Regions from separate parts of the Pseudomonas sp. S3_G06 genome, predicted to be linked through region 2. Evidence: predicted binding sites of a transcription regulator. Region 2 holds the regulator's gene; the other holds the start of a gene.
The links. The regulator sigma-54, encoded in region 2, starts transcription at its own class of promoters, with help from an activator protein. The targets are predictions, from matches to a motif close to ANTGGCATNNANNTTGCTNT.

Region 1 (5,930 bases), 2.5 Mb from region 2:
TTACCTGCGCAAGCTGGTCGACGAGGGCAAGAAGCCGGAAGAAGAGTTCCTGATGATGATTTCCGACATCGAGATGCCGGAGATGGACGGGTACACCCTGACGGCGGAAATCCGCGGCGACGCGCGCATGCAAAAGCTCCATATCATCCTGCATACTTCGTTGTCGGGGGTATTCAATCAGGCGATGGTGAAGAAAGTCGGTGCTGATGACTTTCTGGCCAAATTCCGTCCTGATGACCTCGCATCCCGGGTAGTCGACCGGATCAAAGCAGCAGATATCAGCTAGGGACCTTCTGTCCCTGGCGGTCAACACGATTTAAGAGGCGGCATCATTGTCTACGGGTAATTTGGATTTCGAACAGTTCCGGGTCTTCCTGGAAAAAGCCTGTGGCATTCTGCTCGGTGAAAACAAGCAGTATCTGGTCTCGAGCCGTCTCAACAAACTGATGGAGCAGCAAGGCATCAAGTCCCTGGGTGAGCTGGTACAGCGCATCCAGACCCAGCCGCGCAGCGGTTTGCGCGAGCAGGTGGTCGATGCCATGACGACCAACGAAACCCTGTGGTTTCGCGACACCTATCCGTTTGAAGTCTTGAAGAACAAGGTACTGCCGGAAGCGATCAAGGCCAGCCCCAACCAGCGTCTGCGGATCTGGTCGGCGGCCTGCTCGTCGGGACAGGAACCGTACTCGCTGTCGATGTCGATCGACGAGTTCGAGCGCAGCAACCTGGGTCAGTTGAAGATGGGTGTGCAGATCGTTGCCACCGATCTGTCGGGCCTGATGCTCAACAACTGCAAGACCGGCGAGTACGACAGCCTGGCGATCGGTCGCGGTCTGTCGCCGGAACGCCTGCAACGCTACTTCGACCCGAAAGGGCCGGGGCGCTGGGTGGTCAAGGCGCCGATCAAGAGCCGGGTGGAATTCCGCTCGTTCAACCTGCTCGACAGTTACGCAGCGCTGGGCAAGTTCGACATCGTGTTCTGCCGCAACGTGTTGATCTACTTCTCTGCCGAAGTGAAGAAGGACATCCTGTTGCGCATTCACAGCACGTTGAAGCCGGGCGGGTACCTGTTCCTTGGCGCTTCGGAAGCGCTGAACGGATTGCCGGATCATTACCAGATGGTTCAGTGCAGCCCGGGGATTATCTACAAGGCGAAATAAGCGGTTTGCAGTGATACAAAAAACGGGAGGCCCGCAAAGGCTTCCCGTTTTTTTATGCCCGAATTATTTTCCACGAGCACCACAAACCCCCTGTGGGAGCGAGCCTGCTCGCGATAGCGGTCTGTCCGTAAGACAGTTGGCGCCTGACACGCCGCCTTCGCGAGCAGGCTCGCTCCCACAGGGATCTGCGCTGACCTGGCAAGGACGGCAAGCGGCAGAAAAGCGGCATCCGGCGGTAACCGGTTGCCGCTTTTCTGGCATTGCCGCTTTGCCTGTCAGGCGCAAAGCCCCGGAATACGGGGCTTTGTTCATTTGGCACGGCGCTTGCTAAAGCTCAGATACGAAAAACCGGTCACCTGAAGGTTCCCGACATGAGCATCAGCTTCGACAAAGCGCTGGGCATTCACGAAAAGGCATTGGGCTTCCGCGCTCAGCGTGCCGAAGTGCTGGCCAACAACATCGCCAACGCCGACACCCCGAACTACAAGGCGCGGGATCTGGATTTCTCCAAAGTGCTCGAAGCACAGACCGAGAAGACCAAGACCGGCGGCCACTTTGCCCTGAACATGACCAACAGCCGGCACATCGAGGCTGAAGGGCTGGGCAATGGCGACGAGTCGCTGATGTATCGCACGCCGATGCAGCCTTCGATCGACCAGAACACCGTCGACGCTCAACTGGAACAGTCCAACTACGCGGAAAACGCCGTCGGCTTCCAGGCCAGCTTCACCTTGCTCAACAGCAAATTCAAAGGGCTGGTGTCAGCCCTGCGCGGAGAATAATCCATGTCCCTGTCCAGCGTTTTCAACATTGCCGGCAGCGGCATGAGCGCGCAGACCACACGCCTGAACACCGTGGCTTCGAACATCGCCAACGCCGAAACCGTTTCGTCGAGCATCGACCAGACCTACCGCGCGCGCCATCCGGTATTCGCCACCATGTTCCAGGGCGGCCAGGCCGGCGGCAGCAATTCGCTGTTCCAGAACCAGGACGCGGCCGGGCAGGGCGTGCAGGTGCTCGGCGTCGTCGAAGACCAGAGCAATCTTGAAGCGCGCTACGAGCCGAACCATCCGGCTGCCGACGCCAAGGGCTACGTCTACTACCCGAACGTCAACGTGGTGGAAGAAATGGCTGACATGATTTCTGCGAGCCGCTCGTTCCAGACCAACGCGGAAATGATGAACACCGCCAAAACCATGATGCAGAAGGTACTGACCCTCGGTCAGTAATAAGGGGCGACTGCCATGAGCGTTACGGATACCACCAGCAGCCTGAGCATGAACGACATCCTGGCCAACTCGTCGAAGAAGGCCAGCAGCACTACGTCGGGCGGCATCGCTTCGGCGACCAACAGTGCCACCGGCGGCCAGGCGCTGGGCAAGGATGCTTTCCTGCAATTGCTGGTCACCCAGCTGAAAAACCAGAACCCGCTCGACCCGCAGGACAACAGCGCGTTCGTTGCGCAACTGGCGCAGTTCAGCAGCCTTGAAGGCATCACCACGCTGAACTCCACCGTCAGCGGCCTTGCCGGCAACTACAACTCGTCGCAAGCGCTGCAGGCTTCGTCGCTGGTCGGTCGCAACGTGATCGTGCAGACCAACACCGCGCAGCTCGATGACCCGAGCAAAGGCCTGACCGGTTCTGTCAGCGTGCCGTCGTCGATTGCCGGAGGCACCGTGACCATTACCGACAAGGACGGCAAGACCGTGCGCACCATCGACCTGGGCAGCCGCGCTGCCGGCGATGCCAGTTTCACTTGGGACGGCAAGGACACCGCCGGCACCGTGGTTCCGGTCGGCACTTACACGTTCAAGGCCAGCGCACCGATCAACGGCACCGCGACCGACCTGGCGACCTACCTGCCGGCGACCGTCAACAGCGTGACGATCAGCCAGACCGGTGGCGAGCTGATGCTCAACCTGGCCGGCAAGGGCACCGTTGCCCTGTCCAAAGTACAAACCATTGGTATATAGAGCCGACTAACCCGGCACGAAGGAGTGGAACATGTCTTTTAACATCGGCCTTAGCGGTCTCTATGCCGCCAACAAACAACTCGACGTAACCGGCAACAACATCGCCAACGTCGCCACCGCCGGTTTCAAATCCTCGCGCGCAGAATTCGAAGACGTCTATTCGTCGACTCGTCTGGGCAGCGGCAGCAAAGTGATCGGCAACGGCGTGCGCCTGGCCAACGTTTCCCAGCAGTTCACCCAAGGTGACATCAACAACACTGGCAACGTGCTGGACATGGGCATCAACGGTTCCGGCTTCTTCACCATGAGCAACAACGGCTCGATCTCGTACACCCGTGCCGGTACGTTCAAGGTCGACAACGCCGGTTACATCACCAACACCGACTACACCTCGCGTCTGCAAGGTTACGGTGTGGATGCCAACGGCAAGATCATCAACGGTGTGTTGACTGACCTCAAGATCGATACTTCGAACCTGGCGCCGAAGTCGACTTCGGCGGTGACTTCGAGCATCAACCTGAATTCGTCCGCCACTAAAATCATCGACACGGGCGCCACCCCCGTGGTGTTCGATCCGTCCAAGCCTGAGACTTACACCAAATCGTTCAGCACCCCGATCTATGACACGCAGGGCAACGCGCATGTTATGGATCAGTATGTAGTGAAGACCGGTGATAACGTCTGGAAGGTGTACACCTTGGTTGACGGCCGTAACCCGGATGCTACCGGTAGCGATCCAACCAAGACTCCACCAGTGGCTTCAACACTGACGTTCGACAGTTCCGGCAAGTTGCTTCAGGTCAGTACGCCTAATCCGGCAGACCCGACCAATCCGATTATCAGCAGTGATTTGACCCTGAACAACTGGGTGCCAGGCACCGTGACCAATGGTAATTTCACGCCTAATGGCGCTTCGGCCAACCCGAATGGCGTGACCATTTCGATGGCCAAGACCACGCAGTACAACGCTGATACCTCGCGCACGATTCCGACTCAGGATGGTTACGCCACCGGCCAGATCACCAACCTGACGATCGATGGCACCGGTACGCTGTTCGCCAACTTCAGCAACAACCAGAGCAAGGCGATTGGTCAGGTTGCACTGGCCAGCTTCACCAACGAACAGGGCTTGCAGGCTGTCGGTGGCACTAGCTGGAAAGAGACTTTCGCTTCGGGTATTCCGGGCTACGATGCGCCGAAGACTGGTACGTTGGGTGAGGTGGTGTCCAACTCGCTGGAAGAGTCGAACGTTAACCTGACCAACGAGCTGGTTGACCTGATCAAAGGTCAGAGCAACTATCAGGCGAACGCCAAGACCATTTCGACTCAGAGCACGATTATGCAGACCATTATTCAGATGACCTGATTGATCTATTGGCTCTGCATCACTAAAAACCGACGTCCTGAGGCGTCGGTTTTTTTGTGCGCGCTAGCACGCTGCGCATCGATTTTTTTACCGTTCGTCGTCTGGGGTGGTGTGGAAATTGCTGCGTCTGCGGACTAGAGCAGCCACCGTCAAACTTTCGACCGGTGTTCGTCACGGTGTGGCAGTAGGCTGCGCCGACATGGAGGTCATCAACGCTCTTAGGATGGAGTACCTGTGAACAATCTCAAAGCTGTCCGTGCGCCGATCCAGGTGCTGCAACTGACAAGCCATAGGCCCGCCGAGCAGGCAGAGCCAGTGAATCCTTCCTGCGTAATCAGATTTCGTTGCCTATCGGGCTGGTCGCTGGTGTCGCGTGTACGCACCGTTGCTCGTCGTACCGCATCGAAGGCGCTGCCTTGCCTGCTCAATACAACACGTAACAATGCCCAGTGCATGCTCAGAGAGGGGCGACCCCGAAGCGCCTGGCGTCTTAGCGCAGTTTCCGACACACACACAAGGAAGATGTAATGGCAGTTATATATGGCACCAACGCTGCGGATACCCTGTTGGGTACCGCTGGTGATGATCAGATTCGGGGCTATGCCGGGGATGACGTGTTAAATGGCGGCGCTGGTAACGATGTATTGATGGGTGGGGAAGGGGCCGACCAGATCAACGGCGGTTCGGGAGTTGATATAGCCAGTTATGAGGATGTGACTAATGTCATTTCGGTAACGCTGAATCTCAAGACAGGTGTGCACACCGGCGCCGCCAAGGGCGATACGTTCACCGATATCGAAGTGTTTCGGGGTACGAACTGGGCGGACACTTTCGTCAGTGGTTCCGGAGCCGACACCTTTGATGGTCTTCAGGGAAATGACACGCTTAGCTACGCAACATCTGACCAGGCTATCAATATTTTTTCCTCTGTCGGGGCTGCTGGCACGGGTACCGGTGGGGACGCCCAAGGCGATTCATTCACCAATGTTGAAACCATTGTCGGTTCGGCATTCAACGATACCTTCACCCTCACCGGCGGTGGGCTGACGCTTAACGGCGGGGCCGGCAACGACGTTTACATAATCAACGGCAATACCAACGCCAGCATCATCGAAGCAGCAGGCGGCGGTGACGATGAGGTTCGCACCACGCAAAACACTGCTTATCTGGCGGTAAACGTCGAGCGTCTGACCTTTACCGGCACGGGTAACTTCAAAGGCGTTGGCAACGCCGGCGACAATGTCATCACCGGAGGGGCAGGTGACGATGTCTTGACGGGTGGCGCAGGTGCCGACCAATTGTCGGGAGGGGCCGGTTTCGATATCGCAAGTTATGAAGAAGTGGTCAATGGCGTTCCCGTGACACTGAACCTCAAGACCGGGGTCAACACAGGCATTGCGCTAGGCGACAGTTACTTCGGCATCGAACTCT
Region 2 (5,930 bases):
GCCGCGCGAAGAACCTCGGCATCCCGCATCTGTTTCAGGGGCGCGAGGACAAACTGGTGGTACTCGACGGTCTGCTCGCGCAACTGGGCCTAAGCTATGAAGAAGTCGCCTATCTCGGTGACGATCTGCCAGACTTGCCGGTGATCCGCCGTGTAGGGCTGGGCATGGCGGTGGCCAACGCTGCCGATTTCGTCCGCGAACACGCCCACGGCGTTACCCGCGCCCGTGGCGGCGAAGGTGCCGCCCGCGAATTCTGCGAATTGATCCTGCGCGCCCAGGGCCGCCTCGAAGCGGCCAACGCCGCGTACCTGTGAGCCTGACCATGTTTAGCAAAAAGTTTCGCAACTTCCTGCTGTTCGGCTGCATCGCGGCGATTTTCGCTGCGGTCGGCTACTGGAACATCAGCCCGGAACGCTTCCTCGACAAGCCGCCGGTCTCGGCCGCCGAGAATCCGATCGACTGGTACGCGACCAACACGCACACCATTCAGTACCTGCCCGACGGCAAGGTGCAGTATGAGATGACCTCCGACAAGGCCGAACACGTCAAGGCCACTGATATCACGCTGGTGACCAAGCCTGATTTGAACATGTATCGCGGCACCGACTTCCCGTGGCACGTGACCAGCGAACGCGGCGAAGTGAACTCGGGCGGCACCGAAGTGGAATTGATCGATTCGGTACGCGTACAGCGCACCGACGAGAAACAGCGCGGCACCCTGATCACCAGCACCCGCATGACCGTGTTCCCGCAGCAGGAATATGCGCAGACTGCGCAACCCGTTAGAATCGAGGGCGCTGGCGGCGTATCGACTGGCGTCGGAATGAAAGCGTACCTGAAGGACAGCAGGATACACCTGCAATCGAACGTAAGAGGACAGTATGAGGCTCGTTAAAACCCTCCCTATTTTGCTCAGTCTGGGCGCAGCACTGGGAAGCGCGAGCGCCTGGTCCCTGCCGAACGATCAGCAGCAGCCTATCCGCATTCAGGCCGACGACGCCCAACTGGACGACAAGAATGGCATCGCCACCTATAAAGGTGACGTGATCATTACCCAGGGCTCGATGATCGTTAAAGGCAACACCGTGACCATGACGCGCGCGCCCAATGGCGACATCGACGTGGTGACCTCGGTAGGCAACCTGGCTTACTTCGAGCAGTTGCAGACACAGGGCGACGCCAACCCGGTCAAGGGCTACGGCGTGACGATTCAATACCACGCCCAGCAGAATCGGGTGGTGCTGATCGACAAGGCCAAGGTTATCGACAAGGATAACAACGTCACCCAAGGCGAAAAAATCGTCTACGACACCGTGAAGAAACTGGCCAGCGCCGGTCGCGCCACGGGCAGCAAGGTCACCGAATCGCGTCCGCGCATCGACATGGTGATCCAGCCGAAGAAGAAAACCGAAGAGAAATCCCAGTAATGGCAACTCTGAAAGCTCAGCACCTGGCCAAGGCCTATAAAAGCCGCCAGGTCGTGCGTGACGTCAGTCTGTCGATCGACAGCGGGCAGATCGTCGGCTTGCTCGGCCCGAACGGCGCCGGTAAAACGACGTGCTTCTACATGATCGTCGGCCTGGTGCAGGCGGATCAGGGCCGTGTGCTGATCGATGACCTGGACGTCAGCCACCAGCCGATGCACGGCCGCGCCAAGGCCGGTATCGGCTATCTGCCGCAAGAAGCGTCGATCTTCCGCAAACTGTCGGTTGCCGACAACATCATGGCGATCCTCGAGACTCGCCCGGAGCTGGACAAGGCCGGTCGGCGCAAGGAGCTGGAAAGCCTGCTGCAGGAATTCCACATCAGCCACATCCGCGACAACCTAGGCATGAGCCTGTCCGGTGGTGAGCGCCGCCGGGTGGAAATCGCTCGCGCCCTGGCCACTGCACCCAAGTTCATCCTGCTCGACGAACCGTTCGCCGGTGTCGACCCGATCTCGGTCGGCGACATCAAGCAGATCATTCACCACCTCAAGGCCAAGGGCATCGGTGTACTGATCACCGACCACAACGTCCGTGAGACCCTGGATATCTGCGAAACCGCTTACATCGTCAATGACGGTCAACTGATCGCCGAAGGTGATGCCGAGACCATCCTGGCCAACGATCTGGTCAAGGAAGTGTATCTGGGTCACGAGTTCCGCCTGTAAGCGCGACAGCGCTGTATCGATTCAAGGCGCATTTATCCGCTTTAATTGTTACAGCGCTCTAGGCAAACACTTCAGTTTCAGGCATATAATTTGCTTAAGTTTGGCGCTTCGGCGCCCTGTAGTGGATGGCGCAAAGCGCCGGCGAATAAGGTGTTAAGCCCCTGCCATGAAACCATCGCTAGTCTTGAGAATGGGCCAGCAGCTGACGATGACACCGCAGCTGCAACAGGCCATCCGCCTGCTCCAATTGTCGACCCTGGACCTGCAACAGGAGATCCAGGAGGCTCTGGAATCCAATCCGATGCTCGAGCGCCAGGAAGAAGGCGACGACTTCGACAACGCCGATCCTCTGGCCGACAACGCCGAACAGAAGCCCGCCGAAATCCAGGAACCCTCCTACCACGAAACCGCCCCGACGGTGGACAACCTCGAGGATGGCGAGTGGAACGAGCGCATCCCCAACGAACTGCCAGTGGATACCGCCTGGGAAGACGTCTACCAGACGAGCGCCAGCAGCCTGCCCAGCAGCGATGACGATGAGTGGGATTTCACCACCCGCACGTCCGCCGGCGAGAGCCTGCAGAGCCATCTGCTCTGGCAACTGAACCTGGCGCCGATGTCCGACACCGATCGCCTGATCGCCGTGACCCTGATCGACTGCATCAACAATCAGGGCTATCTGGACGAAACCCTCGAAGAAATTCTTGAAGCGTTCGATCCTGAACTGGACATCGAGCTCGACGAGATCGAAGCCGTCCTGCATCGCATCCAGCAATTCGAGCCCGCCGGGATCGGCGCCCGCAACCTCAGCGAATGCCTGCTGCTGCAATTGCGCCAGCTGCCCGCGAAGACGCCGTGGCTGACCGAGGCCAAGCGTCTGGTAGCCGATTACATCGACCTGCTCGGCAGTCGCGATTACAGCCAGTTGATGCGCCGGATGAAGCTCAAGGAAGACGAGCTGCGCCAGGTCATCGAACTGGTGCAGAGCCTCAATCCGCGTCCCGGTTCGCAGATCGAGTCGACAGAAGCCGAATATGTCATTCCCGATGTGATCGTGCGCAAGGACAACGAGCGCTGGCTGGTCGAGCTGAACCAGGAGTCGGTGCCACGCCTGCGTGTCAACGCCCAGTACGCCGGGTTTGTGAAACGTGCCGACACCAGCGCCGACAACACTTTCATGCGCAACCAGTTGCAGGAAGCCCGCTGGTTCATCAAGAGCCTGCAGAGCCGCAACGAAACCCTGATGAAAGTGGCCACGCAGATCGTCGAACATCAGCGCGGTTTCCTCGAATACGGCGACGAAGCGATGAAGCCCTTGGTATTGCATGACATCGCCGAAGCGGTCGGCATGCACGAATCGACGATTTCCCGGGTGACCACACAAAAATTCATGCATACCCCGCGCGGTATTTATGAGCTGAAATACTTTTTCTCCAGCCACGTCAGCACCTCCGAAGGCGGCGAATGCTCGTCCACGGCGATCCGCGCGATCATCAAGAAACTGGTCGCGGCGGAAAATCAGAAAAAGCCGTTGAGTGACAGCAAGATCGCTGGTTTACTGGAGGCACAAGGCATTCAGGTGGCTCGCCGCACCGTCGCCAAGTACCGCGAATCCCTCGGAATCGCGCCTTCGAGCGAACGCAAGCGGTTGATGTAAGCCACGTTACAGCGTTCCAGTGGCAGGCTTTTCGGCCTGCCGCTTTATGCACTGGCAACGAAGGAGAAGCTGTATGCAAGTCAACATCAGTGGACACCAACTGGAAGTGACCGAACCTCTGCGTTCCTACATCGAGGAAAAACTCGACCGATTGGAGAGGCATTTCGACAAAATCACCAACGTGCAAGTCACGATGTGCGTCGAAAAACTGCTGCAGAAGATCGAAGCCACACTGCATATACCCGGCGGAGAAGTAGTTGCCAACGCAGAGCACACAGACATGTATGCCGCGATTGATCTGCTGACCGACAAGCTGGATCGCCAACTCAAAAAGCATAAGGAAAAGACCCAGAGCCTCCTCCAGGGCGCGACCGGTCGTTAACACCCCTATCCATGATCCGACTTGAAACCATCCTGACCCCCGGCCGTTCCCAAGTGAACGCGCCGGGCGGCAGCAAGAAAAAAGCCCTCGAACAGATTGCCAACCTGATCCACCGCGAAGTGCCGGATCTGGCGATGCAGGATGTCTTCGAGGCGCTGATCGCCCGTGAAAAACTTGGCTCCACCGGTTTTGGCAACGGCATCGCCATTCCCCACTGCCGCCTCAAGGGCTGCACGGCACCAGTCAGTGCCCTGCTGCATCTTGAAGCCCCGATCGATTTCGACGCCATCGACGGCGCTCCGGTGGACCTGTTGTTCGTGCTGCTGGTCCCGGAAGCCGCAACCGACGCGCATCTGGAGTTGTTGCGCCAGATCGCCAGCATGCTCGACCGCAAGGAAGTGCGCGAAAAACTGCGCAGCGCCGCGAGCAGCGAAGCCTTGTACCAGGTTGTACTGGACGAGCAGAACGGGCACTAATCATGCGTTTGATCATCGTCAGTGGCCGTTCGGGCTCGGGTAAAAGTACCGCCCTGAATGTCCTTGAGGACAACGGCTACTACTGCATCGACAACCTGCCGGCCGGCTTGCTGCCGGAACTGGCCGAGCGGGCGCTGATCCATACTGAACTGGCGCAGCCGCTGGTTGCCGTGTCGATCGATGCGCGCAACCTGCCGAGCCATCTGTCACGTTTCCCGGAATTGCTCGAAGACGTGCGTGCCAAGCATATCAAGTGTGATGTGCTGTACCTGGACGCCGACGAGGAAACCCTGCTCAAGCGTTTTTCCGAGACCCGTCGTCGTCACCCGCTGAGCAACGCCAATCGCTCACTGGCCGAGGCGATTCACGATGAAACCGCCCTGCTCGGCCCGATCGCCGATCTGGCCGACCTGAAAATCAACACTACTAGCCTGAACCTCTATCAGCTTCGCGACACCCTGAAGCTGCGCCTGCTGAATCAGCCGGAACCCGGCACGGCGTTTCTGGTTGAATCATTTGGCTTCAAGCGCGGCATGCCGGTCGATGCCGATCTGGTCTTCGATGTGCGCTGCCTGCCCAATCCGTACTGGAAACCGGAGCTGCGCGCGCAATCGGGCCTTGATGCACCGGTGGCCGAGTACCTGGCGCAGCAGCCGGATGTCGAAGAAATGTATCAGGACATCTACGCCTACCTGAACAAGTGGCTGCCACGTTTCGCCGCCAGCAACCGTGCTTACGTGACCATTGCCATCGGCTGCACCGGCGGGCACCACCGCTCCGTCTACCTGACCGAACGTTTGGGTCAGGCCCTGCAGAAAACCCTGAAGAACGTCCAGGTTCGCCACCGCGACCTCACCTAAAGGATCCACACCGCGATGCCTGCTCGTGAAATCGAAATCATCAATAAACTGGGTCTGCATGCCCGGGCATCGGCCAAATTCGTCGGCGTAGCGGGTCAGTATCCAGACTGCACGATCCGAGTGGGACGCACACCTGAAACTACTGTCGACGGCAAGAGCATCATGGCGATGATGATGCTCGCGGCGGGCAAAGGCACCAAGATCCATTTGAGCACCGAAGGTGAACAGGCTCAGGAAGCCATGGACGCATTGGTCGATCTGATCGAAAGGTATTTCGACGAAGGTGAATAATCCTTGAGGCGGGGCACACTGTTCCTCGCCTTCATTCAACCCAACGCCGTATCCATCACCATCATCAGACAAAACCCGACCAACAGGCCCAGACTGGCCAGCTTGTCATGCC

Region 1: flgB (flagellar basal body rod protein FlgB) is a predicted target of sigma-54. The motif match lies at 1,472-1,491, and genes of this name have one in related genera.

Annotation. Positions count from the first base shown of each region.
Region 1 is NZ_CP162738.1:809,037-814,966, forward strand. It holds gene AB4N47_RS03675 (chemotaxis protein CheV) at 1-286, shown strand, start outside; gene cheR (protein-glutamate O-methyltransferase CheR) at 333-1,160, shown strand; gene flgB (flagellar basal body rod protein FlgB) at 1,532-1,942, shown strand; gene flgC (flagellar basal body rod protein FlgC) at 1,946-2,389, shown strand; gene flgD (flagellar hook assembly protein FlgD) at 2,405-3,133, shown strand; gene flgE (flagellar hook protein FlgE) at 3,165-4,499, shown strand; gene AB4N47_RS03705 (hypothetical protein) at 5,027-5,930, shown strand, end outside.
Region 2 is NZ_CP162738.1:4,183,832-4,189,761, forward strand. It holds gene AB4N47_RS18815 (KdsC family phosphatase) at 1-314, shown strand, start outside; gene lptC (LPS export ABC transporter periplasmic protein LptC) at 323-895, shown strand; gene lptA (lipopolysaccharide transport periplasmic protein LptA) at 882-1,427, shown strand; gene lptB (LPS export ABC transporter ATP-binding protein) at 1,427-2,152, shown strand; gene AB4N47_RS18835 (RNA polymerase factor sigma-54) at 2,319-3,809, shown strand; gene hpf (ribosome hibernation-promoting factor, HPF/YfiA family) at 3,883-4,191, shown strand; gene ptsN (PTS IIA-like nitrogen regulatory protein PtsN) at 4,203-4,667, shown strand; gene rapZ (RNase adapter RapZ) at 4,670-5,527, shown strand; gene AB4N47_RS18855 (HPr family phosphocarrier protein) at 5,543-5,818, shown strand; gene AB4N47_RS18860 (ZIP family metal transporter) at 5,854-5,930, opposite strand, start outside.